3 regions of the Allobosea massiliensis genome follow, and region 3 is predicted to be linked to each of the others. Evidence: predicted binding sites of a transcription regulator. Region 3 holds the regulator's gene; each other region holds the start of a gene.
The links. The regulator PhoB, encoded in region 3, activates phosphate uptake and scavenging genes when phosphate is short. The targets are predictions, from matches to a motif close to TGTCATNNANCTGTCAT.

Region 1 (10,299 bases), on a different contig from region 3:
GACGGGCCAGCGCCGCAACGTCGCGCTGAACGGAGGCGCGCTCGGCGGCGTCGCAGGCGCGCGGCGCCTTGTAGGATTTCACCGCAAAGGCCGCATTTGCCAGCGCGAAGCGGTGCCGCTCGTCTTTCCGCATATGCCCGACGATCCGTCCGCGATCGACCCGCAACCCGCAATCATAGGCGCGCGAGACCTGCGCCGCGGCGAATTCAGGCGTGCCCGGCAGCGGCCCCGCCGTGGTGCAGGCGGAAAGGCCGAGCGCCAGCGGCAGTCCGGCAAGCAGCGGGTGAAGCCTCATCGCGCGACGGCCTTGTCAGAGGCCGCTGAAATCGCCCGCGCGGATGCGCGTCATCTTCTCGCGGACCTCCGCGCGTTCCTCGGCGCCACAGGGCTTCGGCCGCACCATCTGGTTGACCGTCTCGCCTTCGGAGACCGTGACGTAGGTCGAGCGCGCGCTGGCGAGCTGCTCCGGGGTGGCGCCACGGGCCTTCTCGGCCGCGATGAAGCCATCGAGCGTGCTGCGGCTCGGCGTTCCGGCGCGGCAGGCGACCGAGCGCGAGACGAGGCTCGCCAGTTCCGAGGCGCGGGACGCGCTCGGATTGGCCGGGCCGGAGACGCAGGCCGAGAGCGGCAGCGCCGCGAGGCAGACGAGCGCGAGCGCGCGCACCGGAGCCGAAGCGGTCATGTCGATCAGCCGTTCTTCTCGGGCGCGTTGATGCGCAGATGCGCCTCGCGCAGCTGCTTCGGAGAGGCCTCGGCCGGTGCCCCCATCAGCAGGTCGACCGCCTGCTGGTTCATCGGGAACAGAGCGACCTCGCGCAGGTTGGTGGCGCCGGCCAGCAGCATGATGATGCGGTCGACGCCGGCCGCCATGCCACCATGGGGCGGCGCGCCGTATTGGAAGGCGCGATACATGCCGCCGAAACGCTCGATCACCGTCTCCTCGCCGTAGCCGGCGATCTCGAAGGCCTTCACCATCGCTTCGGGCTTGTGGTTCCGGATGCCGCCCGAGGCGAGCTCGAAGCCGTTGCAGGCGATGTCGTACTGGAACGCCTTAAGCGAGAGCGGATCTTCGCTCTTCAGCGCTTCCAGCCCACCCTGCGGCATCGAGAAGGGGTTGTGCGAGAAATCGACCTTCTTCTCGTCCTCATTGTACTCGAACATCGGGAAGTCGACGATCCAGGCGAAGGCGAAGGCGTTCTCGTCGATCAGCCCGAGCTCCTGGCCGACCTTGTTGCGGGCCGCTCCGGCGAATTTGTAGAACTTGTCGGGGTTGCCGGCGGCGAAGAAGCAGGCGTCGCCGGGCTGCAGACCCATCTGGGCGATGATCGCGGCGACGCGCTCGGGCCCGATGTTGTTGGCGATCGGCCCCTGCCCCTCGCCGTCCTCCTTGATCATCAGGTAGCCGAGGCCCGGCTGGCCCTCGCCCTGCGCCCAGGAGTTCATCCGGTCGCAGAAGGCTCTGGAGCCGCCCTTGGGGCCGGGAATGGCCCAGACGCGGTTCTTCTCATCCTCGAGGATGCGCGCGAAGACCTTGAAGCCCGAGCCGCGGAAATGCTCCGAGACGTCCTGCATCACCAGCGGATTGCGCAGGTCCGGCTTGTCGGAGCCGTATTTCGCGATCGCCTCGGCATAGGGGATGCGCGGCCAGTTCTTCGTCACCGACTTGCCGTTGCCGAACTCCTCGAAGATGCCGCCGATGACCGGCTCCATCGTCGCGAAGACGTCCTCCTGCTCGACGAAGCTCATCTCGACGTCGAGCTGGTAGAACTCGCCCGGCAGGCGGTCGGCGCGGGGGTCCTCGTCGCGGAAGCAGGGTGCGATCTGGAAGTAGCGGTCGAAGCCCGCCATCATCAGCAGTTGCTTGTACTGCTGCGGCGCCTGCGGCAGCGCATAGAACTTGCCCGGATGCAGGCGGCTCGGCACCAGGAAGTCACGCGCGCCCTCCGGCGAGGAGGCGGTCAGGATCGGCGTCTGGAATTCGGAGAAGCCGGCCGCCTTCATGCGCTGGCGCATCGAGTCGATGACCTTGGTGCGCAGCATGATGTTGTTGTGAAGCTTTTCGCGGCGCAGGTCGAGGAAGCGGTATTTCAGCCGCGTATCCTCGGGATATTCGAGATCGCCGAACACCGGCAGCGGCAGTTCGCCGGCCGCGCCCAGCACCTCGATGTCGGTTGCGAAGACCTCGACGGCGCCGGTGGGCAGGTTGGCGTTCTCGGTGCCGGCGAGGCGCGCCTTGACCTTGCCGTCGATGCGCACAACCCATTCCGAGCGCAGCGTCTCGGCGGTGGCGAAGGCCGGCGAATCCGGATCGATCACGACCTGGGTCATGCCGTAATGGTCGCGCAGGTCGATGAACAGCACGCCACCATGGTCACGGATGCGGTGGCACCAGCCGGAGAGGCGGGCCTGGGAGCCGATGTCGCTCTCGCGAAGGGCGCCGCAGGTGTGGGAACGGTAGCGATGCAGGGTCACGGGGATGATCTCTTTCGGGGTCGCCCGGAGGCGCGCCGCAGGCGGTCAAATCTGCCGGCGTAAGCACACGCGGGCGCGCGGCTTGTCAAGGATTCAGGTGGGATTCCGAACGCTGCGGACTCGACGCGGCGCCCCCTGCTCCGTTAAGCCCGAAGCATGAAGCTGATCACGACCACGGCCGACCTCGCCGACGCCTGCGCGCGCCTCGCCAGCCACCCCTTCGTCACGGTCGATACCGAGTTCCTGCGGGAGACGACCTATTATCCCAAGCTCTGCCTGATCCAGCTCGCCTCGCCCGACGAGGCGGTGCTGGTCGATCCGCTGGCGCCGGAACTCGACCTCGCCCCCTTCTTCGGGCTGATGGTCAATGAGGCCGTGGTCAAGGTCTTCCACGCGGCCCGGCAGGATCTCGAGATCGTCTGGATGCTCGGCCGGGTGCTCCCGACGCCGCTCTTCGATACGCAGGTCGCGGCGATGGTCTGCGGCTATGGCGACTCGGTCGGCTACGAGCAGCTCGCCAACGATCTCGCCAAGGCGCGCATCGACAAGTCTTCGCGCTTCACCGACTGGTCGCGCCGGCCGCTGAACGAAGCCCAGCTCGTCTATGCCGAGGCCGACGTCACCCATCTGCGCGAGATCTACCGGGCCTTGAAGGCCGATCTCGAACAGACCGGCCGCGAGAGCTGGGTCGCCGAGGAAATGGCGGTCCTCAATTCCCCGGCCACCTATGAGGTGAAGCCCGAGAATGCCTGGCAGCGCCTCAAGGGCCGCATCCGCAAGCCGAAGGAACTCGCCGTGCTGATGGAGCTGGCAGCCTGGCGCGAGCGCGAGGCGCAGCACCGCGACGTGCCGCGCCAGCGCGTGCTCAAGGACGATGCGCTGATGGACATCGTCCAGCGCGCACCGCGCTCGGTCGAGGCGCTGGCCGAGCTGCGCTCAGTGCCCAACGGTTTCGAGCGATCCCGCTCGGGCGGCGAGGTGCTGGCGGCGATCGAGCGCGGGCTCGCGCTCGATCCCAAGACCTTGCCCCGGCTGGAGCGCGAACGCGGCCGCGGCGGCAACGGCGCCGTGCTCGACCTCCTCAAGGTCCTTCTCAAGGCGGTGGCCGAGGCGGAGCGCGTCGCGCCCAAGATCATCGCGTCCAGCGATGATCTTGAAGCCATCGCCGCCGATGACGAGGCCGATGTCCCCGCGCTGCAGGGCTGGCGGCGCGGTGTGTTCGGGGAGAAGGCTCTGGCGCTCAAGAGCGGCGAACTCGGGCTGCGCATCGAGCGCGGCCGGGTCGTTGTCGGCTGAGCGGCGGGCTCAGACGCGGGCGATCTCCCAATCGCGGCCGAGCAGCTTGGCGAGCTGCTTCAGGCGGCCGATGACGCGGTCGCTGGCCAGCGGCGCCAGATCGTCGGGCAGCCGCAGCACCAGGCGCCCATCGACGCAGGTCGCGGGCATGCGCGGCAGCAGTCCCGCCATGCCGGCCGAGAGCAGATAGGCGACGCGGAAGATCGCCGCGAGCAGCACAGCACGCTCGAGGATCGGCGGCGGCAGCAACGCCCGCAACCCGCTGGCTGCGGGAGAGTCGGATTTCAGCCCGGCGTATCGATGGAAGATCGCCAACGCCAGGAAGGCGCGACCGACATGGTCGATGCCGGTGAAATAGGCATGGGCGATGACATTCATGCTCTGCTCGCCGCGGTAATCGGGATGGGCGCGCCAGCCGATGTCCGAGAGCAGGCAGACGGATTCGATCAGCCGCGGCGACGGCTCGTCTCCGGGCAGCCCCGCCGTCTCGAGGATGGCGCGGCTCCAGGCGATCAGATCGGCGGCATGGCGCGGGTCGCGGGCGCGCAGATGGTTGTAGTCGCGGGCGGCGCGCAAGAGCGGGTCGGCGGCGCGCTCTTCGTCGGAAAGCTGTTCGTGCAACAGCCCCTCGCGGACGCCCTGCGCCGAGATGATGACGGCGCGGGGCTTGCCGCGCTTGATCAGTTCGTCGAGCACCAGCGCGCCATAGGCCAGCAAGGGGCGCCGCGCCGAGGAAACGGCATCGATCGCGTCGAGCCCCGTCAGGTCGGCCTTCTCGACCAGCTTGACGAAATCGGCCACGTCCTTCGCCGGCAGCGTGTAGCCATGCATGACATTGAGCGGATAGTGGACCTGATGCTGGTGGAGCGTCGCCAGCGCGCGCCAGGTGCCGCCGACGGCATAGAAGTCGCGCCCCTTCATCGCCTCGATCTGCGGCAGCTTGTCGAGTTCGTCCTTGACGATCTTCTCAGCCGCCTTGAGCGAGTTCTTGGAGCGGTCCAGCAAGGCGAGGCCGCCGAGCGGCACGCTTGCCCCCTCCCCGACCGTGCCGCGCGAGACGGGAATGAGTTCCAGGCTGCCGCCGCCGAGGTCGCCGACGACGCCGTCGGGATTGTCGAAGCCAGAGAGAACGCCGAGGCCCGAGAGCACGGCCTCCCGGTCGCCGGAGATCAGCTCAATCGGCTGGCCGATGGCCTGCTCGGCCCGGGCAATGAACTCGGCGCCATTGCTGGCATAGCGCGCGGCGGCGGTGGCGATGACCCGGATCTCGCCGACATGCATCGCCTCGCAGAGGATGCGGAAGCGCACCAGCGCCGCGATCGCCTTTTCGACGGCTTCGGGCGCAAGCCGCCCCGTGGTCGCGACCTGGCGGCCGAGGCCCGCCATCTCCTTCTCGTTGAAGACCTGGGCGGGCGCACGCGCGACCATCTCGTAGACGACGAGACGGACGGAGTTGGAGCCGATATCGACGATGGCGAGCGTTCCGGCCCCAAGCCCGAGCCGGCCGGGCGCGGTCAGAACGTCACGCTTTGCGCCCCCCTCGACGGGAGAGGGAGCGGGGGCTGGAATTCGAGAGTGATTTGCCACGTCCTGACAGACTCGGGTTCGTCATGAAGTACTTGTGAGCGTTGAACGACTCTTCGTTCGGCGCCGGGACAATGCGTCGGGAGCCGCCGTCCGGCAAGATCGTCCAGCTCTGTTCGTTGTCGAGGAAGTTCGCCAGCATGATCTGTTCCAGCAACTGCTGGTGGACCGTCGGGTTCAATATCGGCGTCAGCGCCTCGACGCGGCGGTCGAGATTGCGCGGCATCAGATCGGCCGAGGAGATGTAGAGCTTGGCCTTGGCGGAGGGCAGACCGTGCCCGGCGCCGAAGGCGTAGACGCGGGTGTGTTCGAGGAAGCGCCCGATGATCGACTTGACGCGGATGTTATCGGACAGGCCCGGCACGCCCGGACGCAGGCAGCAGATGCCGCGCACGACGAAGTCGATCTCGACGCCGGCCTGGCTGGCGTCATAGAGCGCATCGATGATCACGGGATCGACCAGCGAGTTGCACTTGCCCCAGATCGCGCCCTTGCGGCCCGCCTTCACATGGGCGACCTCCTCGGCGATGTCGTCGAGCAGGCGCTGCTTGAGACCCACCGGCGAGACCGACATTTTCTCCAGCTCGGCCGGCTCGGCATAGCCGGTGATGAAGTTGAAGACTCGCGCCACGTCCTGCGACATCACCGGATCGGCGGTGAAGAAGGACACGTCCGTGTAGATGCGCGCGGTGATCGGGTGATAGTTGCCGGTCGCGATGTGGCAATAGGAGACGAGCTGCCCGGCCTCCCGACGCACCACCAGCGACAATTTTGCGTGGGTCTTCAGCTCGATGAAGCCGTAGACGACCTGCACGCCCGCCCGCTCCATCTCCTTGGCCCAGCGGATGTTGGCTTCCTCGTCGAAGCGCGCCTTGAGCTCCACAAGAGCCGTCACGGACTTGCCGGCCTCGGCGGCTTCGGTCAGCGCCTTGACGATCGGGGAGTTGGCCGAGGTGCGGTAGAGCGTCTGCTTGATCGCGACGACATTGGGGTCGCGGGCCGCCTGCTGCAGGAACTGCACGACGACGTCGAAGCTCTCATAGGGGTGGTGGACCAAGAGGTCCTTCTGCCGGATCGCCGCGAAGCAGTCGCCGCCGTGCTCGCGGATGCGCTCGGGAAAACGGGCGTTGTAGGGCTTGAACTTCAGGTCCGGCCGGTCGACGCCGACGAGCTGGGACAGCTCGCTCAGCCCGATCATGCCCTCGACCTCGACGACCTCGTCCTCGTCGACCTTGAGCTCGCGCACGATCAGCTTGCGCAGATGCGCCGGCATCCCCGTGCTGATCTCGAGCCGGATGACGACGCCCAGCCGGCGCAGCTTGAGCATGGTCTCGAAGACGCGGACGAGATCTTCCGCCTCCTCCTCGATGTCGAGATCGGTGTCGCGGATGATGCGGAAGGAGCCGGTGCCCTTGACGTCGTAGCCGGGGAAAAGCTTGCCGATGAACAGCGAGACCGCGTCCTCCAGCGTGATGAAACGGCGCTTCTCCTCGCGGGCGAGATCGGGCAGCTCGATGAAGCGGTCCATCTTGATCGGCACGCGGATCAGCGCGTCGAGCTGGCGCCCGTCGCTGACGCGCTCCAGCGCCAGCGCGACGGTAAAGCCGAGATTGGGAATGAACGGAAAGGGATGGGCCGGATCGATCGCGAGCGGCGTCAGCACCGGGAAGACGTAGTTGAGGAAGTAGTCCTCCAGCCAGACGCGCTCGGCCGGGCCGATATCGCCGGGCGACAGCAGCTGGATGCGGTTCTCGTCCAGGTCGCCGCGCAGCTCGACCCAGCGGGCCTGCTGGTCCCGCGTCAGGGCCGCGACGGCCTCGCCGAGCGCAGCGAGCTGGGCGGCCGGCGTTAGGCCGTCCTGGCTCGGCGTGACCACACCCGCCTTGAGCTGCTCACGCAGGCCCGAGACGCGGACCATGAAGAACTCATCGAGATTCGCGGCCGAGATCGAGAGGAAACGCAGCTGCTCGAGCAGCGGGTGATTTCGGTTGGAGGCTTCCTCCATGACGCGCCGGTTGAACTGGAGCCAGGAGAGCTCGCGGTTCATGAAGCGGGCCGGCGAATCACGCAGTGGCGTCGGTTCCTCGGCGGGGGGGTGAGGCACGGCCTCGGCGGCGCTGGGTTGCGTGTTCATGCGCTTGGCGCTCGTTCCGGTCGCTGCTCTGGCCACGGTCGTCTCCTTGCGCGTCTTGAGCCACCGTAGCGTGACGGTTCGATGACAACCATGTCATTTCCGGCTGAGGGCGGTGCCGGCGCGGCTGCGTCGCTGCACCCTCTTGCAAGGCGCGGCCGGCTCCTGTTTCGTGCCGGCGCGGGGTCGGCTCCCCGGGCGGCCTTTCCCGGCCGTCTGAATCGACAGAGGCCATTTTGAGCAGTTCTTCCCAACGCGACGATGGCGACATCGTCTATCCGTCCGCCATTCCCTTCGTTCTCGCGCATCTGGCCTGCTTCGGCGCCCTCTGGAGCGGCGTCACCGCCACCTCGGTCTGGCTCGCCATCGGCCTCTACTGGCTGCGCATGTTCGCCGTGACCGGCGGCTATCACCGCTATTTCTCGCACCGTACCTACAAGACCAGCCGGATCGGGCAGTTCCTGCTTGCAGCGTTGGCACAGTCGACGGCGCAGAAGAGCGTGTTCTGGTGGGCCTCGAAGCATCGCCACCACCATCGCTATGCCGACACCGAGCATGATGTGCATTCGCCGGTGCAGACTTCCTTCGCCTATTCGCATGTCGGCTGGATCTTCAGCCGCGACCACCACGTCTTCGACGATTCGACGATCCCTGACCTGACGAAGTTCCCTGAACTGCGCTGGCTGCACCGTTTCGAACTGGCGCCGGCGATCCTGCTCGCAGGGTTGTGCTTCCTGATCGACGGCTGGGCGGGGCTCTTCGTCGGCTTCTTCTGGTCGACGGTCGCTGTCTATCACGCCACCTTCTGCATCAACTCGCTCGCCCATGTGCATGGCGACAAGGATTATGTGACCGGTGACGAGAGCCGCAACAACTGGTGGCTCGCCATCATCACCATGGGCGAAGGCTGGCACAACAACCACCACGCCTATCAGTACAGTGTCCGCCAGGGCTTCCGCTGGTGGCAGATCGACCCGACCTACTACATCATCCTCGGGCTTTCGAAGCTGCGCCTGGTCTGGGACCTGAAGCAGCCCCCCCAGGCCGTGGTCGACCGCTCGCAGGCGCTGCCCCCGCGCGTGATCGAGCGCTCGGCCGAGCGACTGGCGGCCTCGGTCCCGGTCGATCGGGTGGTCAGCGCCTTCCGCGAGGCCTATGCCTCGACCCCTGCTTTGCCCGAGCTGCACTGGCCGAGCCTGACGCTGGCCGAGCTTCGGGCGGCGCTGGCCGATCTGCAGGAACGCGCCGGCGATCGTTTCGCGGAGATCCAGAACCAGGCTGCAGAGGCCTGGGCGCAATGGGATGCCTCGAGCTGGCAGCTGCCTGTCCTGCCCAGCCGCGAGCAGCTCAACGCCAAAGCCGCGGCGATGTTCGTCAAGACGCCCTCGCTCGACGCCATCGCCAACCGCGCCCACGAGCTGCTGGTCGAGGCGATGCATGCGCGGCTCGTCGCCCTCCCGGTCGAGGCCGGCCCGCGCCGCCTCGGCTGAGGCGGCTTCACTCCTCGGCGTAGAGGTGCTCCAGCGCCTCTGTCGCCAGAGGCCGCGTGACGCGGCGGCCGCGTTCGAGCGACAGCCTGTCGAGCAGGTCGACCAAGGTGCGCGCCGCGGCGAAGGAGCGCTCCATCCGCAGCGCCAGCATGTCGATGATCCCGGTGTCGACCACGAGCTGGCGGTCGATAAAGAGTTTGACGAGGACGGCGCGCAGCAATGCGTCGTCGGGGGGCTCGATCCGGGCCTCCGGCGCCAGCCGCAGCCGTGACAGCAGATCCGGCACGCGCAGACCCCACTGGTCGGGCGCCGTGCGGGCGGTGAGCAGCAGGTGGCCACTGCGCGCCTTGACCGCATTCATCAGGTGGAACAGCGCCGCCTCGTCTTGCAGGCCGCCGTCGCAATCCTCGACCACCAGCGCGCCGCCGGAGACGAGATGGGGCACCTGGGCATCCAGAACCTCTCTCGCTGACACGGTCCAGGCATGGGCGCGCTTGGCCCAGATCGCAGCGAGATGCGTCTTCCCGGCGCCTTCGGGCCCGACCAGGCGAAGCCAGGCGTCCGGCCAGTGCGGCCAGGCCTCGACCAGCCCGTAGGCGGCCTCGTTGGACGGACCGATCAGGAAATCCTCGACGCCATGGCGGCTGTCGACCGGCAGGTCGAACGCCAGCTGGCGCGGCCGAGGCGGTTGCTCAGGCATCGACATCGAGGCGCGCCTGCACAGCCGCGGCCTTGGTCGCGTCGCCGCCGTGATAGATGTTGCTAGCGAGATATTGCCGGAGCGCAAAGCGGCAGAGTACGCCGATGACGGCGGCGAGCGGCACCGCCAGCAGCAGCCCGACGAAGCCGAAGAGCGAGCCGAAGGCGAGCAGCGCGAACATCAGCCAGACCGGGTGGACGCCGATCGAGTCGCCGACGAATTTCGGCTGGAAGATGTTGCCCTCGAGGAATTGTCCTGCGGCGAAGACCGCGAGCGTCGCCAGCGGCCAGGTCCAGTCCGGCCAGAACTGGACGATCGCGACGCCGACCGAGAGCACGAGTCCAGTCAGCGAGCCGACATAGGGAATGAAGGACAGGAAGCCGGAGATGATTCCGATCAGCGCGCCGAAATTGACCCCGAGCAGGCTGAGGCCCACCGCGTAGAAGATGCCGAGCAGGAGGCACACCAACGCCTGGCCGCGCAGGAAGCCGGCAATGGCGACATCCATCTCGTGCAGCAGGCCGCGGATAGTGTCGCGATGATCGAGCGGCAGCCAGCTGTCGACCGTGGCGCACATGCGGTCCCAATCGACCAGCAGATAGAAGGCGATCACCGGGGTTAGCACC
Region 2 (10,299 bases), on a different contig from region 3:
CTCAAGCCCTAGGGGGCTCTGCGACAGCCCCGACGCAACGCCTGAGCGCTCCTCGCTTTCGTCGGGATGCAGCGGCAGCGGCGTGGCCATCAGGCCCTCCGCCCTATTGGTTAAATCGTCGTCGTGAAAGGCGATCTGCGTGTCCATGGCTTCCTCTTGGCGCGGCGTCCTTATGCTCCCGATCGGCCCGCTGCGAAATGGCAATGTCCTAAGGGCTACCCTGCGCTCCAAAAAACGTGACGGATTGAACGCTGATGCGGGCCGAGCGGAGACGGCGAGCCGATGGTTGGGTCGTCCGGCAGGGACGATGATATGGATCGACCGGCGCGTGCCGCCGGAACCGCGTGCAGCAAGCGGCGTTGGCTGGCAGTTCAATGCGAGGAACGATGATGAAGACTCCGCTATTCGTGCTGGCGCTGACCGCGACCTTGGCCCTGGGCGCCTGCAATCCGCTCGAGACCGGCCCCGTCGGCAATGCGAATGTGCCCCAGCCGCGAAAGGCGGTCGATCTCGGTCGCTATGTCGGGACCTGGTACGAGCAGGGCCGCTACGAGGCGAGCTTCCAGAAGGGCTGCGAGGGCGTCACGGCGCAGTACACGGCGAAGCCTGACGGAACGGTTGCAGTGGTGAACTCTTGCCGCCAGGGCAGCCCGACGGGGCCGCTGCGATCGGCCGACGCGACCGCGCGCATCGTCGAAGGCTCGAACGGCGCCAAACTCAAGGTCAGCTTCTTTCGTCCCTTCGAGGGGGATTACTGGGTCCTCGACCGGGCCGACGATTACGGCTGGGCGATCGTCGGCGAGCCGTCGGGACGCTATCTCTGGCTGCTGACGCGCGAGCGCAGGATCAGCCCGCGCCAGTATGAATCACTCGTCGCCAGGGCGCGGACCCTCGGTTACGACACCACGCTCTTGCGGCGGACGCAGCAGTAAGCGAGGCGCTGTGCCCGCACTGGCCAGTCCGAGGCCCTAGATCACGCGCGAGCGGATGGTCGCCGTGACGATCTCGGTGACGACGACGACGGCGAAGATCACGAGCAGCACCAGCCCGACCTGGTCCCAGTAGAGATTGTCCATCGAGGCCTGCAAGGCCACGCCGAGACCGCCGGCGCCGACCAGCCCGAGCACGGCGCTTTCGCGGACATTGATGTCCCAGCGGAACAGGCTGACCGCGAGAAAGGCGGGTTTCACCTGGGGCCAGAAGCCCTTGAGCAGGATGGCGCGCCGTGAGGCGCCGGCGGCGCGCAGAGCCTCGATCGGCCCGGCCTTGGCCTCCTCGATCGCCTCGGACAGGAACTTGCCCGTGAAACCGATCGAGTGAACCGCGACGGCCATCACGCCCGCCAGCGCGCCGGGACCGAAGACCGCGACGAAGAGCAGGGCCCAGACCAGCGTGTGGACCGAGCGGGTCGAGACCAGGATGAAGCGCCCCAGCGCATTGACGATCGGCGAGGGCGCGACATTGCGGGCGCACATCAGCGCGACCGGCGTGGCGAGCAGGATGGCGAGGATCGTCCCGAGTGTCGCGGTGTGCAGGGTCTCGACCAGCGCGGTGCCGACGGTGGTGCCGAAATAGGCCCAATCGACCGGCCACATCCGGCCGAACAGATCGGCCGTCTGCTGGGGCGCATCATACAGGAATTCGGGAATGACCTCGATGGTCTGGACCGACCAGCCCAGCGCCAGCGCAGCCAGCCCCCAGAAGGCGAGCCTCAGTCCGCGCTCCAGCGGCGTGAATCGGCGCCAGAGACGACCCGCGGGCGTCTCGACCACGATGCCCGACGGCGCCTCGTCCTGGTAGATCCGCCGCATGAAGGCGGACAGGACCTCGCCGGCCATCACGGTCACGATGATCGCGATGATGATGGTCAGAACGAAATCATAGTCGAAACGCTGGAAGGCGGTGAATAGTGTCGCGCCGATGCCGCCGCCGCCGACGAGGCCGACGAGCGCGGAATTACGCAGGTTGGAATCGAGCTGATAGGCGGCAAAACCGATGAAGCGCGGCAGCACCTGCGGCACCACGCCCATCGTCACCACCGAGAGGAACGGCGCGCCGGCGGCGCGCAAAGCCTCGATCGGCTTCATCGACATCTCTTCGATAGCTTCGGCGATCAGCTTGGCGATGAAGCCGAGCGTCGCGACCACCAGCGCCATGACGCCGGCGAGCGCGCCGAACCCGACCGCCTTGACGAACAGGATCGCGACGATGACGGGGTGGAAGGTGCGGCACAGCGCGATGACGCCGCGCGCCGCCACCGTGACCGGCAGGGGCATCAGGTTGCGCGCCGCGAAAAGTCCGAGCGGCAGGGCCAGCAGCACGCCGATCGCCGTCGCGATGATCGCGATCTGCAGCGATTCCAGCATGCCCGACCACAGGAGCTGCATCTTGTCGGCGGCGGTGTTGGGCGGAAACATCCGCCCGATGAAGCGGGCGCCATTGTCCAGCCCCTGGACGAAACGCTCCCAGCGGATGTCCAGGATCTGCGCCGCATAGGCGACATAGGCGAGGAACAGCGCCGCGCCGATGCGCAGCGGCCAGTTCGGCGGAAAGGCGCGGGCCCGCAGGTTGCGGGAGGCGAGGGCGGGGGCGCTCATTCCATCCAGCCTTCGCCGCCATAGATCTCGGCGAGATGGCTGTCCTGCAGCCCGGCCGGCGGTCCGTCATAGACGACGACGCCCTTGGACATGCCGACGATCCGCAGCGCGTAGCGCTTCGCCAGCGCGACATTGTGGATGTTGACGAGCACGGGAATATCCCGCTCGCGCCCAACCTGGGCGAGCAGTTCCATGATCTCGACCGAGGTCTTGGGATCGAGCGAGGAGGTCGGCTCGTCGGCGAGAACGAGATCGGGATCCTGCATCACGGCGCGCGCGATGCCGACGCGTTGCCGCTGCCCGCCCGAGAGCTGGTCGGCCCGCCGGGTGGCGAAATCGCCGAGCCCGACCGACTCCAGCAGCGCGAAGGCGCGCGCGATGTCGGCCTCCGGAAAGCGCCGCGTCCAGGCACGCCAGACGGGCACATAGCCGAGACGGCCGCAGAGCACGTTCTCGATGACGGTCAGCCGCTCGACGAGATTGTACTCCTGGAAGACCATGCCGAGCCGGCGACGCGCCTGGCGCAGCGCCTCACCCTGGAGCTTCGCGAGATCCGTGCCGCCGAGCATGATCGAGCCGGAGGTCGGATCGACCAGCCGGTTGATGCATCGGATCAGCGTCGACTTGCCGGTGCCCGACGGGCCAATGATGGCGACGATGCCGGGCTCAGACACGGTCAGGGAAATGTCGCGCAGCACCGGCTGTCCGGGCCGGTACTCCTTGACGAGGTTACGGATGACGAGCGCCCGGCCCTGGCCGGACGCCACAGGCAGGGCGCTCATGATGGGAAAACCTCGTTGGGCGACGGCGTGGGCGGGTCAGGGTGCCTTGGGAGGCGCCGCGTTCTTCTTGGCGAGCGCATCGGCCTCGCGCTTGGCCTCGGCGTCATAGGCCGATTTGTTGTAGGGCGTGCCCGACTTCTCGGCCACGTCCCGCACCACGGCCCAGTCCTTCTGGTAGGTGATCGGCAGGAAGCGGTCGTCGCCGTTGAACTCCTTGGTCATTTCCGGGGTGAAGCGGAAGGAGAAGAAGCACTCGGTCAGCTTCTTGGCGAGCTCGGGCTTGAGGTCGTGGGCATAGGCGAAGGACGAGGTCGGGAACACCGCGCTGCGGTAGATCTCGCGCACGTCCTCCTTCTTGATCGTGCCGCGCACGATCATGCGCTCATAGACGTCGCCCGCGACCGCGCCCATGTCGTAGTCGCCCGAGACGACGCCGAGGATCGACTTGTCGTGCCCGCCGGACATCAGCGGCTTGTAGTCGACGTCGGCCGTCAGCCCATGCTCCGGAAAGAGCACGCGGGGCGCGAGATTGCCGGAATTGGACGAAGGCGAGGTATGGGCGACCTTCTTGCCCTTGAGGTCGGAGAGCTTCTGATAGGGGCTCGACGCCTTCACCACGGCGACGAGATTGTAGCCGCGCACTTCCGACCCGACGCCCTTCGCGGCGAAGGGCACGGCACCCGCGAGGTTGACCGCGAAGCCGGTCGGCCCGGTCGAGAAGCCGGCAAAATGCAGGCGGCCCGAGCGCATGGCCTCGATCTCGGCCGAGTTGGACTGGACCGGGTAGTAGACGATCCGCTTGCCCGTGCAGGTCGCGAGATGATCGGTAAAGGGCTTGAAGATGTTGGCGTAGACGGCTGGATCCTCGACCGGCGTATAGGCCCAGACCAGCGCCGAGGGATCGCGCCACTTCTTCGGATCGGTCGGCGCATCGGCGACGAGATCGCCGTTCGCGTCGCAATACATCGTGTCGAGCTGGCCGCGGTTCGGGCAGGCATCCTGCGCCGCGGCGTCGCCGCTCCACGCGCTCAGGCTCAGCACCAGCAGCGAGACTGTGGCTGCGAGTTGGGTCGTTTTCCGGCTCATCGTACGTTTCCTCTCACGCTGCCGGTTCGACCGGCTTGTTCCAGGTATGTGACACAAAACCGTCATATTCAACCCGGTCTTGGCCGCCGTCCCGCCCGGCCTCGCGCCGTCGCCGTCCTCCGGCGCCCATGCCGTTGGGAGAGGCGCTGCGGGCGTAGCCGGCAAAGGGGGAGGGGTGACAGGCCGCCGCTGGATGTGACAGTTTGATGACGCGCAGCGGTGGATTCAGCTCTGCGACGCAAGTTCGGCCTCGATGTCGAACGCGGACAACGTCTCTGGGAGGTCATCGTGGTGGTGAAGAAGTGGGTTCTGGCGTTGGGCCTCGTCCTGACGTCCTCGGTCGCCCTGGCTCAGACACCGGCCGGCAAGGTAACGGTTGTGACGTCGTTCTCGAAGGACGTGACCGACCCGATCAAGAAGGCTTTCGAAAAGGCGACTCCCGGCGTTACCCTCGAGGTCCAGAACCGCAACACCAATGCGGGGGTGAAATACATCGAGGAGACGAAGGCCAACAACCAGGTCGACCTGTTCTGGGCCTCGGCGCCGGACGCCTTCGAGGTGCTCAAGGGCAAGCAGTTGCTGTCCGCCTACAAGCCGAAGGCGAGCGGCATCCCCGAGAAGATCGGCTCCTATCCGATCAACGACCCCGCCGGGTTCTATTCGGGCTTTGCGGCCTCCGGCTACGGCATCATGTGGAACGAGCGCTATGCCCGCGCCAACAAGCTGCCCGAGCCAAAGGAGTGGCAGGACCTCGCCAGGCCGGTCTTCTTCGACCATGTCGCGATCGCCGCGCCCTCTCGCTCCGGCACGACGCATCTGACGATCGAAACGATCCTCCAGGGCGAGGGCTGGGACAAGGGCTGGCGCACGATCAAGGAGATGGCGGGCAATTTCCGCGCGATCAACGAGCGCTCCTTCGGCGTGCCCGAGCAGGTCAATTCCGGCCAGGTCGGCGTCGGCATCGTCATCGACTTCTTCGCCTTTTCGGCGCAGGCCTCGGGCTTTCCGGTCAAGTTCGTCTATCCGAGCGTGACCACGGTGGTGCCCGCCAATGTCGGCATCGTCGCCAACGCCCCGAACAAGGCGGCCGCCGAGGCCTTCGTCGAGTTCCTGCTCTCGCCGGCGGGACAGGAGGTCCTGCTCGAGCCGGGCATCCGCCGCCTGCCGGTGAACCCGGCCGTCTACGCCAAGGCCGGCGCCGACTACCCTAACCCCTTCACCGATCCGCGCTTCCAGAAGATGATCGGCTTCGACGTCGACAAGTCGGAAGGCCGCACCGCTGTCGTCGACACGCTGTTCGACCAGCTGATCTCCTTCCAGCTCGATGCGCTCAAGGGCGTCACCAAGACGCTGCACGAGGTCGAGGCCGCCCTGGCCAAGAAGCCGAACGCGCAGGCGAAGGCTCTGCTCGACGAAGCCCGGAACCTCATCGCCGCCATGCCAGTCAGCGAGGCGCAGGCCTCCAGCGCCGAGCTTCGCGGCGCCTTCACCGGCGGCAAGGAGAAGGGCGCGCGCCAGGCCGAGGTCGAGGCGCAATGGGCGAGCTTCGCCCGCGACCACTACGCCAAGGCCAAGGCCAAGGCCGAAGAGGCACTCAAGGCGGCGCGCTGAGCGTTAACCCATCCTCGCGTCATCCCGGACGCAGCGAAGCGGAGATCCGGGACCCATGCCGGACCAGGTCAGGAATGGATCGCGGATCGGCGCGGCTTCGCCGCTCGTCCGGGATGACGGCGCGCCCTCGGTTCAACGATCAGGACGGGCATGACCGCCATCCCCACAGCCACCCTCCCTCGCGCCCGCCGGCTCTCCGCCACGCCAGGCCAGATCGCGCTGGCGCTGGCGATCGCGGCCTTCCTCCTGCTGTTCCTGGGGCTGCCGGTCGGGACCGTGCTCTACGTCGCCTTCACCGAGAAGGGCACGTCCAACTTCACGCTTGTGAACTTCTACGACTTCGTCCGCACCGAGCTGTTCATGCGCTCGCTGGGGAACTCCTTTTACGTCTCCGCCATGTCGGTGGTCTGGGCCTCCGTCTTCGCCCTGCCGCTCGCCTATCTGACGACGCGTTTCGTCTTCCGCGGCGCGATGCTGGTGCAGACGCTCGGCTTCCTGCCGCTGATCATGCCGCCCTTCGTGGGCGCGGTCGCGATGCAGCTCTTCTTCGGCCGCAACGGCTCGATCAACCTGCTGCTGGATGAGTGGTTTGGCTTCAAGATCGGCTTCATGGAGGGGCTGAACGGCGTCATCTTCGTCCAGTCGGTCCACTATTTCCCCTTCATCCTGATCAATCTCTCGGCGGCCCTGCGCAACATCGACCGGGCGATGGAGGAGGCGGCGCAGAATCTCGGCTCCTCGGGCTTTCGCCTGTTCCGCCGCATCGTCTTCCCGCTCGCGCTGCCGGGCTATCTCGCCGGCGCCTCGCTCGTCTTCGTCAAGGTCTTCGACGATCTCGCGACGCCACTCCTGCTCAACGTCAAGGACATGCTGGCGCCGCAGGCCTATCTGCGGGTGACCTCGATCGGCATCGCCGACCCGATGGGCTATGTCATCTCGGTCGTGCTGATCGTCGCCTCCGTCATCGCGATGTGGCTCTCGGCACTGGCGCTCAAGGGGCGCGACTACGCCACCACCCAGCGCGGCGGCGGCGGTCTGGCCCGGCGCGTCATGACCCCCTGGGAGGCCGTGCTCGGCTATGGCGTCGTCATCCTGATCCTGGCGCTGGTGCTGGCGCCGCATCTCGGGCTGCTGCTGCTCTCCTTCGCGACGATCTGGTCGTTCTCCCCGCTGCCCGACGCCTTCACCACTGCGCATTACGCCCGCGTCTTCGGCGAGAGCTCGGTCTACATCAAGAACACGCTGATCTACGCGACGCTCGCCGGTGGCATCGACATCGTGCTCGGCGTCGCGATCGCCTATCTCGTCCTGCGCACCAAGCTGATCGGGCGCGAATGGCTGGACTGGGCGGCGTCAGCCGCGCTCGCCATTCCCGGTGTGGTGCTCGGCATCGGCTATCTTCGGACCTTCTACGGCATCACCCTGCCGGACGGCACGCCGCTGGCGTCGCTCTGGATCACCATCGTGCTCGCGCTCGCGATCCGGCGCCTGCCTTATGCGCTGCGCGCCTGCTACGCCGCGCTCCAGCAGATCTCGGTCTCGCTCGAGGAGGCGGCGGAAAACCTCGGCGCCACTAAAGCCAGGACCGTCAGGCGGGTCGTCGTGCCGCTGATGGCGGGCGGCATCCTCGCCGGCTTCGTCACCAGCTTCTCGACGGCGGCGGTCGAGCTTTCGGCGACGCTGATGCTGGTGCAGTCGAACTCCGATGCGCCGCTCGCCTTCGGCCTCTACGTCTTCATGCAGTCGGCCGCAGGCCGGGGGCCGGGAGCCGCGCTCGGCGTCGTCGCCGTGCTGCTCGTCGCCCTCTGCACGTTCCTCTCGCATCTCGTGATCGAGCGCAGCCAGCGGGCCAAGGGCATGGGCCAGTGATGAAGAACGAGCCAGCCATGACGATGAAAACCGACCTCGCGAGCCCGGCCGTCTCGGTCGATATCGAGGGGGTCAACCTGTCCTACGGCGACAACCATGTCCTGAAGAGCGTCGACCTTTCGATCAGGCCGGGCGAATTCTTCGCCTTCCTCGGCCCCTCGGGCTGCGGCAAGACCACGCTGCTGCGGCTGATCGCCGGCTTCAACCAGGCCGAGACCGGCCGCGTGCTCGTCGGCGGCAAGGACGTCTCGGGGCTGCCGCCCTGGAAGCGCGATGTCGGCATGGTGTTCCAGTCCTATGCGCTCTGGCCCCACATGACGGTCGCGCGCAATGTGGCTTTCGGCCTGGAGGAGCGCGGCGTGCCGCGGGCCGAGACCGCCCGGCGGGTCGCGCAGGCCCTCGATCTCGTCGGGCTCGGCCATCTCGCCGAGCGTCGGCCTTCGCAGCTTTCGGGCGGGCAGCAGCAGCGTGTCGCGGTGGCGCGGACGATCGCGGTCGAGCCGAAGATCCTGCTGCTGGACGAGCCGCTCTCCAATCTCGACGCCAAGATGCGGGTTCAGGTCCGGCGCGAACTGCGCGACCTGCAGCAGCGGCTCGGCCTGACGACGATCTTCGTCACCCACGACCAGGAGGAGGCAAATACGATCTGCGACCGGATCGCAGTGATGAATGACGGCGTGGTCCAGCAGGTCGGGACGCCGATGGAGCTCTATGAGCGCCCGGCCAACCTCTTCGTCGCGAATTTCCTCGGCACCGCCAACATCCTCGATGGGCGCGTCGTCGGCACCGGCGCGGAGCGCCATTTCGTCATCGAGGGCGGAATCCGGCTCCCACTCCCGGCGGATGCCGTCGTGCCCGCAGGGGCGAAGCTGGTGTTCCGGCCCCAGCATGCCGCGTTGACGGACGCCAGCGGCCAGGCCGGCGACGGGTTGGCATTGCCCTGCGTCGTGGCGCATCGCGAGTTCCTTGGCGCGAGCGTGCGCTATGGTGTGCGCGTCGGTGCCACCGAAGTTGCGGTCGACACGCCCTTCCGCTCCGGGCGGGACCTGCACGAGATCGGCAGCCGCGCCATCGTGACGCTCTCGCCCCATGCCCTGATCTGGCTGACGGGTTGATTCCGGCCCGCGCGATCCCGGCGCCCGCAGGAACTCTGGGGTCGGTCAGAAAGCGTAGGGCGGCAGCCGCAATTCCTCGGTCAGCCATTGCGTGAACATCCGCACCGCGCGCCGCGACTTCGCCACCCGCGGGAAGACGAGGTAATGGCCGGTGTAACGCACGTCCCGGGCGCGCCCGGCCAGCGGCGCGACGAGGCGGCCGTCCGCGAGTTCCCGCTCGGCCAGACGCGTCGATTCGAGCGCGATGCCGAGCCCGTCCACAGCGGCGGCGATGGCGATGAACGAGCGATCGAAACGCGATCCGCGAGGCGTGGGCGGGATGATTCCGTTGGCGCCGAACCAGTTCGCCCAGCGCACGCGCTTGTTGTCGCTCTCGATCAGCCGGGCGGCCGTCAGATCCTCCGGCGAGGTGATCCGGGCGGCGAGTTCGGGCGCGCAAAGCGGCGTCACCGTCTCCTCGCCCAGCGGGACGACGACGAGCCCTTCCTGGCGGGGAGGGCCGTAGCAGATGTCGGCATCGAACGCGTCATGTTCGAAGCGGGGATAGTCGATGCCCGCCGCCAGCCGCACTTCCAGGCCCGGCTGGGCGAGCAAGAGGTGGCGCAGGCGTGGCAGCAGCCACTGCGCCGCCATCGACGGGGCGCAGTGCAGCCGCAGCAGGTTCCCGGAGCGGGCGCCGACGGTCTCGACAACCTGCCGCATCTGGTCGAATCCGGCCGCGACATGGGCGAGCAGCGCCTCTCCGGCCGGGTTCAGCCGCACCCGGCGGCTCTGCCGGTCGAACAGCGTCGCGCCCATCAGATCTTCGAGCTTGCGGATCGCATGGCTGATCGCGCTCGGTGAAATGCCGAGTTCCTCGCCGGCAGCACGGAACGAGCCGGTTCGGGCCGCAGCCTCGAAAGCCTGGAGCGAAGACAGCGGGAGGCGTCGCATCGATGATCTCCCGCGCTTCTCCGGAGGGCAGAAGATGAACTAGATTCATGTCATCGCGCAAACTTTGCGTTTTCAAACCGGCATGAAACGATTCAAGCTCACGATTAGACAAAACACGCTTCAGGGACGGACATGCTGCTGCAGGGTCAGACCGCCGCCATCTCGGGCGCCGCGAGCGCACGCGGGATCGGCCTCGCCACCGCCAAACTCTTCGCGGCGCAGGGTGCGCGCGTCGCCATTCTCGACATCGACGAAGCGGCAGCGCAGCAGCAGGCGGCGGCGCTGGGTCCTCACCATCTCGGCCTG
Region 3 (10,299 bases):
CAGCTCTGGGTCGCCTACAAGGAAGCGCATTGGGCGCTGATGACGCCGGTAATCCTGTTCGGCGGGATGATGGCCGGCATCTTCACGCCCACCGAGGCGGCTGCGGTCGCCACGGCCTATGCGCTGGTGCTCGGGCTCTTCGTCTATCGCAGCTTCGATCTCGACGATCTGCCGGAACTCGTCGTGCAGACGGTCGAGACCACCGGCGTCGTGCTCGCGCTGGTGATGACGGCGGCGGCGCTCGGCTGGTGCCTGTCGATCTCGCGCATCCCGCAGGTGGTCGGGCCGATGCTGGTCGATCTCGCCGGCAATCCGCTGGTCTTCCTGCTGATCGTCAACCTGCTGCTGCTGTTCGTCGGCTGCTTCATGGAGGCGCTCGCCGCCATGCTGATCCTGATCCCGATCCTCACGCCGGCGGCGGCGCAGTTCGGGATCGACCCGATCCAGTTCGGGCTGATCTTCGTGCTCAACCTGATGATCGGGACGATCACGCCGCCGGTCGGCGTCGTTCTCTTCGTCACGGCGAAGGTCGCCAATATCAGCTTCGAGTCGATGTCGCGGGCGATCGTGCCCTGGCTGATGCCGCTGCTGGCGGTACTCGTCGCGATCACGCTCTGGCCGCCGCTGACGACCTGGCTGCCCAATCTGGTGATGGGGCGCTGAGGCCGCGAAGCCCCAGCGTCCCCGCCGGGCTCAAGCCTTGCGGTGAATCTGGAAGCCGGCGAAGGACTGGCTTACCGGCATGATCTCGAGGCTGTTGATGTTGACATGGGCGGGGAGCGTCGCGACCCAGAAGACCGTGTCGGCGATGTCCTGCGGCTGCAGCGGATCGGTCCCGCCATAGAGCGCGTCATAGGCGGCCTTGTCGCCGCCGTTGCGGACCAGCGTGAACTCGCTCTCGCAGAGGCCGGGCTCGATCGAGGTGACGCGCACGCCGGTGCCCTGCAGGTCCGAGCGCAGGCCGAGCGAGAATTGGCGCACGAAGGCCTTGGTGCCGCCATAGACGTTGCCGCCGGCATAGGGCCAGTTCGAGGCCACGGAGGCGATGTTGACGATGGCGCCGCGCCGCTCGATCAGCCCGGGCAGGAGGTGATGGGTCAGCGTCACCAGCCCGGTGACGTTGGTGCCGATCATCGTCTTCCAGTCCGAGAGCTTGGTCTGCGGCGCGGGCTTGGTGCCGAGCGCGAGGCCGGCATTGTTCAGGAGCACGTCGATCTTCGCGAAGTCGGCCGGCAGGGCCGCGAGCGCCGCCGTCATCGCCGCCTCGTCGGTGATGTCGAAGGCCGCGCCGTGGAAGCGCTCGCCGAGCTCGGCCTTCAGCGTGTCGAGCCGGTCGGCCCGGCGGCCGGTGCCGATGACGCGCCAGCCGGCAGCGATGAAGCGGCGCGCGGTCGCGGCGCCGAAGCCGGCGGTGGCGCCGGAGATCAGGATGGTCTTCGTCATGGTCGGTCTTCCGGTGGGGGCGGGGGCGGAGCGCGGCCCGCGCGCCCGGCGGAACCGGGGCGGTGCGGCGGCGCGGAGGGGTGGAGAGAGGGCGGCGGCTCAGACCTCGCCGCCCTCATGCAGGTAGTGCTTCACGTCGAGGACGATCTTGCGGTCGAGTTCGCCGATCGCGGCCTCGTCGCGCCCATCATACGGGATCGAGAGCAGGACGTGGCGGATGGCGTTGAGCCGGGCCCGCAGTTTGTCGTTGCCGCGGATGACATGCCAGGGCGCCCGGTCGGTCGAGCTGCGCCGGAGCATCTCATCGAAGGCTTCCGAATAGGCGGCGAAGCGCGGGATCGCCTCGAAGTCGATCGGCGAGAGTTTCCAGCGCTTGAGCGGGTCGTGCCAGCGCGCATGCAGCCGCAGCATCTGCATCTCGGGGCCGATGGTGATGAAGAGCTTGATGAGCCGGATGCCGTCGCGCACCAGCATGCCCTCGAAGGCCGGCGCCTCGTGCAGGAGCGTGTCGGTCTGCTCCGGCGTGCAGAAGCCCATCACGCGCTCGACGCCGGCGCGGTTGTACCAGGAGCGGTCGAAGAAGACGATCTCGCCGGCCGTCGGCATCTGCGCCGCATAGCGCTGGAAATACCATTGCCCGGCCTCGCTGTCGGAGGGCTTGGACAGGGCGACGACGCGGGCCTGACGCGGGTTGAGGTGCTGGGTGAAGCGGCCGATCGTTCCGCCCTTGCCGGCGCCGTCGCGACCCTCGAAAACGATGACGACGCGCTCCTTGCGCTCGCGCACCCAGGTCGCGAGCTTCTGCAGCTCGATCTGCAGCGGCTCCAGCTCGCGCTCGTAGCGCTTGCGCTTCATGCGTTTGCCGTAGGGGTATTCGCCGCTGCGGAAGGCGGCGTCCGTGATCGCCTCGGGCAGCGTCTCGGCCTCGATGTCGAAGCCCTGCGGACCGAGGGGCTTGCGGGGCGTCTTCGTCTTCGGTGTCCTGCCCGTGGTGGCTGGAGCCGGGCCCTCGCCGCTGTCGGAAACCAGGCGGATCGCGGATTTCTTGGTGCGCGCTGACAGGGTCTTGGCCATCGGAGCCTCCTCGGCAATGCGCCCAGCCTAGCGGGCCTCAGCGGCGAAGGGAATTGACGGGCGCCGCGCCGGCCATCAGGAAGGGGCGCCCGCCTGCGCCGCTTCCTCCGGTGCCGTCCGTGTCGAGGTTTCCCATGCCCGGTGCCGTCGATCCCCTAGCCGCCACGACGCAGGCGCTCGTCGAAGCGATGGGGTCGGCTGCGCTGCTGCTGGATGCGCAGGGGGTGGCCCAGGCGCTGAGCCCGGCGATGCGCGCCCTGATCCCGGCGCTGGAAAAGGGACGGCTGCTGACACTGGTGATGCGCGATCCGGACCTGATCGAGGCGATCGAAGGCGTCTCGCGGCAGGGGGGACGGCAGGTGATCGAGCTGATCGAGCGCGTGCCGGTGGAGCGCACCTTCCGCATCCATATCGCTGCGCTGGGCAGCGAGGGTGTCCGGCGACCGGTGCTGCTGACCTTCGAGGACCTCAGCGAGCAGCGCGTCACCGAGCGGATGCGGGTCGACTTCGTCGCCAATGCCAGCCACGAGCTGCGCACGCCGCTGGCCTCGCTGCTCGGCTTCGTCGAGACGCTGCAGGGCCCGGCGCGCAACGATGCCGGCGCGCGCGACCGTTTCCTGGCGATCATGCGCGAGCAGGGGCTGCGCATGGCGCGGCTGGTGGACGACCTGCTCTCGCTTTCGCGGATCGAACTGCGCGCCCATCTGGCGCCGGAGACGCCGGTCGATCTGACCGGCATCTCGCGCGAGATCGTGGATTCGCTGACGCTGATGGCACGCGAGCGCGAGGTGACGCTGACGCTGCGGGCGCCGACCGAGCCGGTAAACGTACCGGGCGACCGCGACGAGCTGCTGCGGCTGATGGAAAACCTCGTCGAGAACGCGATCAAGTACGGCAAGAGCGGCGGAGAGGTCGTGATCGACGTCGTCGACGGGCCGCTCGAGGTCAGCGTCGGCGTGCGCGACGATGGGCCGGGCATCGCACCGGAGCATCTGCCGCGGCTGACGGAGCGCTTCTACCGGGTCGATACCGCGGCGAGCCGCGAGGCCGGCGGCACGGGGCTCGGCCTCGCCATCGTCAAGCACATCGTGCTGCGCCATCGCGGGCGGCTGACGATCGAGAGCGCGCTCGGTGAGGGTGCGACGTTCAGGGCTGTTTTGCCACGTTTCGGGGCTTCGGCGCGCAAGCCTTGAGGGCGTTTCTTAACGCTGCGTGACGCCTTCATGACAGCATGCGTGACGAAGTGTCATGAAGCTGTCATGCAGAGGGTGTTCTGAACGGCTCGCTGAACCTGCGACCCAGAGAGGACATCTCATGCGCAAACTTCTCATTCTCGCGGCCGCGACCATCGGTCTGTCGGGCGTCGCCCAGGCCGCCGACATCACCGGCGCCGGCGCGACCTTCCCCTTCCCGATCTACTCGAAATGGGCCGAGGCCTATAAGAAGGAGACCAATATCGGTCTCAACTACCAGTCGATCGGCTCCGGTGGCGGCATCCGCCAGATCAAGGCCAAGACGGTCGCCTTCGGCGCCACCGACGCTCCCCTCAAGGGCGAGGATCTGGCCAAGGACGGCCTCATCCAGTTCCCGACCGTGATGGGCGGTGTCGTCCCCGCGATCAACATCGCCGGCATCGACGCCCGCCAGCTCAAGCTGACCGGCCCGATCATCGCCGAAATCTACATGGGCACCGTGAAGAAGTGGAACGATCCCAAGATCGTCGCCCTCAACGCCGGCCTGAAGCTGCCCGACGCCAACATCAATCCCGTCTATCGCTCGGACGGTTCGGGCACGACCTTCGTGTTCACCGACTATCTCTCCAAGGTCTCGCCGGAGTGGAAGTCCAAGGTCGGCGCCAACACCTCGGTGCAGTGGGCCGTCGGCATCGGCGGCAAGGGCAATGAGGGCGTCTCGGCCTCGGTCAAGCAGGTCGCCAACTCGATCGGCTATGTCGAATATGCCTACGCCAAGCAGAACAAGCTCAGCTACGCGCTGATCCAGAACGCCGAGGGCAACTTCCCGGCGCCGGACGACAAGTCGTTCCAGGCCGCGGCCGCGAACGCCAACTGGAACGAGGCTCCCGGCTTCGGCATCTCGCTGAACAACCAGAAGGGCGCCGAGGCCTGGCCGATCACGGCCGCGACCTTCCTGCTCGTCCACGCCAAGCCGGAGAAGCCGGAAGAGGTGCAGGCCGCGCTGAAGTTCGTCGACTGGGCCTTCAAGAACGGCGACCAGATGGCGCTGGACCTCGACTACGTGCCGCTCCCGGCCAACGTCAAGGATCAGGTCCGCGCCGCCTGGAAGGGCGTGACCGACCCGTCGGGCAAGCCGATCTTCTGATCACCGACTGAGGGCGAGGCGGAACCCGGTTCCGCCTCGTCTTCCTCATCAGGCCTCCATCCCGAGCAGCGGCGGAACCGCTGTTCCGGCTGAGGGCCCTCCCGAGAGCCTTCGCCTTCCGCCTCGCATCCTCGTTCCGCCACGACCGGAGTTCCACGGATGACCGCCGTGACCGACACCATGAGCATTCCGGCCGCGCGGCCGCAGCGAAAGACGCCGAAGGGCACCTTCGACATCGTCTTCCGCAATGCCAGCCTGATCTCGGCCCTGTTCGTGCTGTTGCTGCTGGCCGGCATCATGCTGTCGATGGTCATCGGCGGCTGGCCGGCCTTCAAGGCGTTCGGGCTGAGCTTCATCACCGGCTCGCAATGGGACACCCAGGCCGATGTCTATGGCGCCTGGCCGGCCATCGTCGGTACGCTCTCGACGGCGCTGATCGCGCTGCTGATCGGCGTGCCGCTCTCGCTCGGCATCGCCGTCTACCTCACCCAGCTTGCCCCGCCCTGGTTCAAGCAGCCAGTCTCGACCACGATCGAGCTGCTCGCCGCCGTGCCCTCGATCATCTACGGCATGTGGGGCCTGTTCGTCTTCGTGCCGCTCTTCGCGGCCTATGTGCAGGTCCCGCTCTCGAACATCGTCGAGGGGATGCCGATCGTCGGGACAATCCTGTATTCGCGCTCGCCCTCCGGACTGGGCATCCTGACGGCGGGCATCATCCTCGCCTTCATGATCATCCCCTTCATCGCCTCGATCGTGCGGGACATGCTCGATCAGATCCCCTCCGTGCTGCGCGAGAGCGCCTATGGCATCGGGGCGACGACCTGGGAGGTCGTGCGCCATGTGCTGGTGCCGCAGGCCGGCGTCTCGATCATCGGTGCGATCATGCTGGGTCTCGGCCGCGCGCTCGGCGAAACGATGGCGGTGACCTTCGTGGTCGGCAATGCCAACCGCCTCTCGGCCTCGATCATGGATCCGGGCTCGACCATCGCCTCGCGCATCGCCAACGAGTTCAACGAGGCGCTGGGCCTGCAGATGAACGCGCTGATCGCGCTCGGCTGCATCCTGTTCTTCGTCACCTTCGTCGTCCTGGTCGTCGCGCGCATCCTGGTGTCGCGGGTCAAGACCTTCTGAGCGAGCCCGATCATGAGCCTGACGACCTCCTCCACCGCTCCCGCCGCCCCTTACGCCGCCTGGGGCCGCGTCCGGCAGAGCCGCCGCACCGCCGACAAGGCGATGCGGGTCATCTCCGCCGGCTTCACCTTCCTCGCCATCTTCGTGCTGTTCTGGATCCTCGGCATGCTGATCGTGAAGGGCATCGGCGGGCTCTCCGTCGCCACCTTCACGCAGATCACCCCTGGCCCCGGATCGCAGGGCGGCGGCCTCGCCAACGCCATGGTCGGCTCGATTGTGCTGACCTTCCTCGGCATCGCCGTGGCGACGCCGATCGGCGTGCTGGCGGGCACCTATCTGGCGGAATACGGCAAGGGCTCGAAGCTGGCCGACCTGATCCGCTTCATCAACGACATCCTACTCTCGGCGCCCTCGATCCTGATCGGCCTGTTCGTCTATGTCATTCTGGTCGAGCCGGTCGGCGGCTATTCCGGCTGGGCCGGCGGCGTCGCGCTCGGCATCATCGCGATCCCCGTGATCGTGCGCACCACCGAGGACATGCTGCGCCTGGTGCCAGGCCCGCTGCGCGAGGCCGGGGCTGCGCTGGGCGCGCCGCCTTCCGTGGTGATCACCTCGATCACCTGGAAGGCCGCGAAGGCCGGCATGGTCACCGGTATCCTGCTGGCGCTCGCCCGCATCGCAGGCGAGACCGCACCGCTGATCTTCACCGCGCTGAACAACAATTTCTGGTTCTCGTCGGACCTGATGGGCGGCGTGTCGAACCTGCCGGTGACGATCTACCAGTTCGCCTCCGCGCCTTACGAGAACTGGCAGCAGCTCGCCTGGGCCGGTTCGCTGATCATCACCCTGTCGATCCTGCTGCTCTCGCTCGTCGCCCGCCGCATCGTGCGCGGCGGCAAGTGAGACCCGCCTAACCTATCTCCGTCGCGTCAGATCCGAAGGAACCCGTCGATGCTTTCGACCCTCGAACTCAGCCCGCAGTCGCTCGACGCCGACGCGCCCGTCCGGATCGCGGTGAAGAACCTCGATTTCTACTATGGCGAGCACAAGGCGCTGAAGAACATCAATCTCGACTTTCGCGACCGGCATGTCACGGCCCTAATCGGCCCCTCGGGCTGCGGCAAGTCCACGCTGCTGCGCATCTTCAACCGGATCTATTCGCTCTATCCCGAGCAGCGCGCGACCGGCGAGGTCATGCTCGACGGCCGCAACGTCATCTCCAACGACGTCGACGTCAACGAGCTGCGCTCGCGCATCGGCATGGTCTTCCAGAAGCCGACGCCCTTCCCGATGTCGATCTACGACAATGTCGCCTTCGGCATCCGCCTCTACGAGAAGCCGCCGAAGTCGGAGCTCGACGACCGCGTCGAGGGCGCGCTGCGCCGGGCCGCGCTCTGGGACGAGGTCAAGGACAAGCTCAAGACCTCCGGCATGGGCCTTTCGGGCGGCCAGCAGCCGCGCCTCTGCATCGCGCGCACCATCGCGCAGAAGCCGGAGGTCATCCTGTTCGACGAGCCGACCTCGGCGCTGGACCCGATCTCGACCGGCAAGATCGAGGATCTGCTGGAGCAGCTGAAGGCCGACTTCACGATCGTCATCGTCACCCACAACATGCAGCAGGCGGCGCGCATCTCGCAGTACACCGCCTTCATGTATCTGGGCGAGGTGATCGAGTTCGCCGCGACCAACACGATCTTCATGAACCCGAGCAAGAAGCAGACGCAGGACTACGTCACCGGCCGCTTCGGCTGATTTGGCCGCCGCTTCCGCTCCGCATCCAAAGGACAACGCCGCGATGACCGAACATATCGTCCGCTCCTACGACGCCGAACTGGAGTCGCTGCGCCGCAGCCTCGCCGAGATGGGCGGCATGTCCGAGCGCATGCTCGGCGATTCCACGGTCGCGCTGGTGCGCCGCGACACGACGCTGGCCCAGAAGGTGATCTCCGCCGACCAGCGGCTCGACAACCTGCAGCGCGACGTCGAGGAGCGCGCCGTGCTGACGATCGCCCGGCGCCAGCCGCTCGCCAACGATTTGCGCGAGCTGATCTCGGCGATCCGCATCGCCTCGGACATCGAGCGCGTCGGCGACCTCGCCAAGAACATCGCCAAGCGCGCGGTCGCGATCTCCGGCCAGTTCTCGCCGCCGCACCGCGCCGTCGTCGGGCTGGAGCATATGAGCCGGCTGGTGCAGGCGCAGCTCAAGGACGTCCTCGACGCCTACGCCACCAGCAACGAGCAGAAGGCGCTCGAGGTCTGGCATCGCGACGGCGAGATCGACGCGCTCTACACCTCGCTGTTCCGCGAGCTGTTGACCTATATGATGGAAGATCCGCGCAACATCACCTTCTGCACGCATCTCCTGTTCTGCGCCAAGAACGTCGAGCGCATCGGCGACCACACCACCAACATCGCCGAGACGATCCACTATCTCGTCACCGGCGAATCGCTCGACATCAACCGTCCCAAGCTCGAGACCACCGACATCACGGTCGAGGCCGTGACAGGGAGCTGACAACACCGACTGCGCCGGAGCCTTCGCCGTCAGGGTCGGGCCTGTTCCGACCATCCACGTCTTCGCCGGACCCACGCCGCGTTCAAGACGTGGATGCTCGCCACAAGGGCGAGCATGACGATGCGTTTCGGCACAAACGCCAAGAACGGAACCGTGCCATGGCCGCCCGCATCCTGATCGTCGAGGACGAGGAACCCCTCACCCTGCTGCTGCGCTACAACCTCGAGGCCGAGGGCTTCGCAGTCGACAGCGTGGCGCGGGGGGACGACGCCGAGCTGCATCTGCGAGACAACACGCCCGATCTCGTGCTGCTCGACTGGATGCTGCCCGGTCTCTCCGGCATCGAACTGTGCCGGCGGCTGCGGGCGCGGCGCGACACCGAGCGCGTGCCGATCATCATGCTGACCGCCCGCGGCGAAGAAACCGAGCGCGTGCGCGGCCTCGCCACCGGGGCCGACGACTATGTCGTCAAGCCGTTCTCCCTGCCGGAGCTGATCGCGCGCATCCAGGCGCTGCTGCGCCGGGCGAAGCCCGGCCATGTCGCGGGGCTGCTGGTCGCCGGCGATCTCGAACTCGACCGCACGACGCGCCGCGTGCGCCGGGCCGGCGAAGAGCTGCATCTGGGGCCGACCGAGTTCCGGCTGCTGGAATTCCTGATGCAGGCGCCGGGCCGGGTCTATTCGCGCGCCCAGCTGCTCGACGCCGTCTGGGGCCGCGACGTCTACATCGACGAGCGCACGGTCGACGTCCATGTCGGGCGGCTGCGCAAGGCGATCACGCCGGGCGACGCCAAGGATCCGCTGCGCACCGTCCGTGGCGCGGGCTACGCCTTCGACGAGACCTTCGCGCGGGCGTGAGGGAAACCGTCATGGTCGGGCGCAGACCCGAGCATCTCGTGACGCCGAGGCTCCCCTGCCGTGCCGGCCATAGATTCTCGGGTCGAGCCCGAGAATGACGAGGTCGCTCCGGCATGCGCCTGATCGCTTGACCCGCGACGCCCGACGGCGCAAGCCGGCCCGATGCAGATCAAAGACATCGCCATCATCGGCGCCGGCCCGGCCGGGCTGATCGCGGCCGAGCGGCTGGCCCAGGCCGGCCACCGCGTGACGATCCATGAGCGGATGCCGTCGCCGGCGCGCAAATTCCTGCTCGCCGGGCGCGGCGGGCTCAACCTCACCCATTCCGAGCCGCTGGAGAGCTTCCTGCCGCATTACGGCGCGGCGCGGGACTGGCTCGAACCCGCCATCCAGGCGTTTCCACCGCAGGCGCTGCGCGATTGGGCCGACGAGCTCGGCGCGGAGAGCTTCATCGGCACCAGCGGGCGCGTCTTCCCGAAGGCGATGAAGGCGTCGCCGCTGTTGCGCGCCTGGCTGCGCCGGCTCGACGGGCTCGGGGTGCGGCTCGAAGCCGGCCGGCGCTGGACCGGCTGGAACGACGAGGGCGCGCTGACCTTCGCCACGGCGGCCGGCGAGGTGACGGTCGCCGCCGATGCGACGCTGCTTGCGCTGGGCGGGGCGAGCTGGCCGCGGCTCGGCTCGGACGGTGGCTGGGTGCCGCTGCTGGCCGGCAAGGGCGTTGCCATTTCGCCGCTGCGGCCCGCCAATGGCGGCTTCGCCGTGGCCTGGTCCGACACGCTGCGCGAGCGCTTCGCCGGCGCGCCGCTGAAACGGATCACGCTTCGCTTTGCCGGCAAAGAAATTGTTGGAGAGGCGATGATCGACGCGCATGGACTCGAGGGCGGCGCGATCTATGCGCTGTCGGGGTCGCTGCGCGAGGCGATCGCGCGCGACGGTTCG

Region 1: ACFPN9_RS21790 (RNA degradosome polyphosphate kinase) is a predicted target of PhoB. The motif match lies at 7,557-7,573, and genes of this name have one in related genera.
Region 2: phnD (phosphate/phosphite/phosphonate ABC transporter substrate-binding protein) is a predicted target of PhoB. The motif match lies at 4,661-4,677, and genes of this name have one in related genera.

What each region holds. Positions count from the first base shown of each region.
Region 1 covers NZ_JBHSLU010000073.1:51,657-61,955, forward strand. The annotation lists gene ACFPN9_RS21765 (hypothetical protein) at 1-295, opposite strand, end outside; gene ACFPN9_RS21770 (hypothetical protein) at 311-682, opposite strand; gene aspS (aspartate--tRNA ligase) at 688-2,466, opposite strand; gene rnd (ribonuclease D) at 2,629-3,768, shown strand; gene ppx (exopolyphosphatase) at 3,778-5,355, opposite strand; gene ACFPN9_RS21790 (RNA degradosome polyphosphate kinase) at 5,291-7,486, opposite strand; gene ACFPN9_RS21795 (acyl-CoA desaturase) at 7,720-8,973, shown strand; gene ACFPN9_RS21800 (P-loop NTPase family protein) at 8,981-9,679, opposite strand; gene ACFPN9_RS21805 (AI-2E family transporter) at 9,666-10,299, opposite strand, start outside.
Region 2 covers NZ_JBHSLU010000082.1:376,698-386,996, forward strand. The annotation lists gene ACFPN9_RS24065 (hypothetical protein) at 1-147, opposite strand, end outside; gene ACFPN9_RS24070 (lipocalin family protein) at 390-932, shown strand; gene phnE (phosphonate ABC transporter, permease protein PhnE) at 969-2,597, opposite strand; gene phnC (phosphonate ABC transporter ATP-binding protein) at 2,594-3,379, opposite strand; gene phnD (phosphate/phosphite/phosphonate ABC transporter substrate-binding protein) at 3,416-4,465, opposite strand; gene ACFPN9_RS24090 (ABC transporter substrate-binding protein) at 4,757-6,076, shown strand; gene ACFPN9_RS24095 (ABC transporter permease) at 6,227-7,945, shown strand; gene ACFPN9_RS24100 (ABC transporter ATP-binding protein) at 7,963-9,060, shown strand; gene ACFPN9_RS24105 (LysR substrate-binding domain-containing protein) at 9,106-9,993, opposite strand; gene ACFPN9_RS24110 (SDR family NAD(P)-dependent oxidoreductase) at 10,126-10,299, shown strand, end outside.
Region 3 covers NZ_JBHSLU010000030.1:11,631-21,929, forward strand. The annotation lists gene ACFPN9_RS12045 (TRAP transporter large permease) at 1-663, shown strand, start outside; gene ACFPN9_RS12050 (SDR family NAD(P)-dependent oxidoreductase) at 694-1,443, opposite strand; gene ppk2 (polyphosphate kinase 2) at 1,543-2,517, opposite strand; gene ACFPN9_RS12060 (ATP-binding protein) at 2,652-3,710, shown strand; gene pstS (phosphate ABC transporter substrate-binding protein PstS) at 3,832-4,857, shown strand; gene pstC (phosphate ABC transporter permease subunit PstC) at 5,017-5,988, shown strand; gene pstA (phosphate ABC transporter permease PstA) at 6,001-6,891, shown strand; gene pstB (phosphate ABC transporter ATP-binding protein PstB) at 6,940-7,740, shown strand; gene phoU (phosphate signaling complex protein PhoU) at 7,784-8,503, shown strand; gene phoB (phosphate regulon transcriptional regulator PhoB) at 8,662-9,360, shown strand; gene ACFPN9_RS12095 (TIGR03862 family flavoprotein) at 9,523-10,299, shown strand, end outside.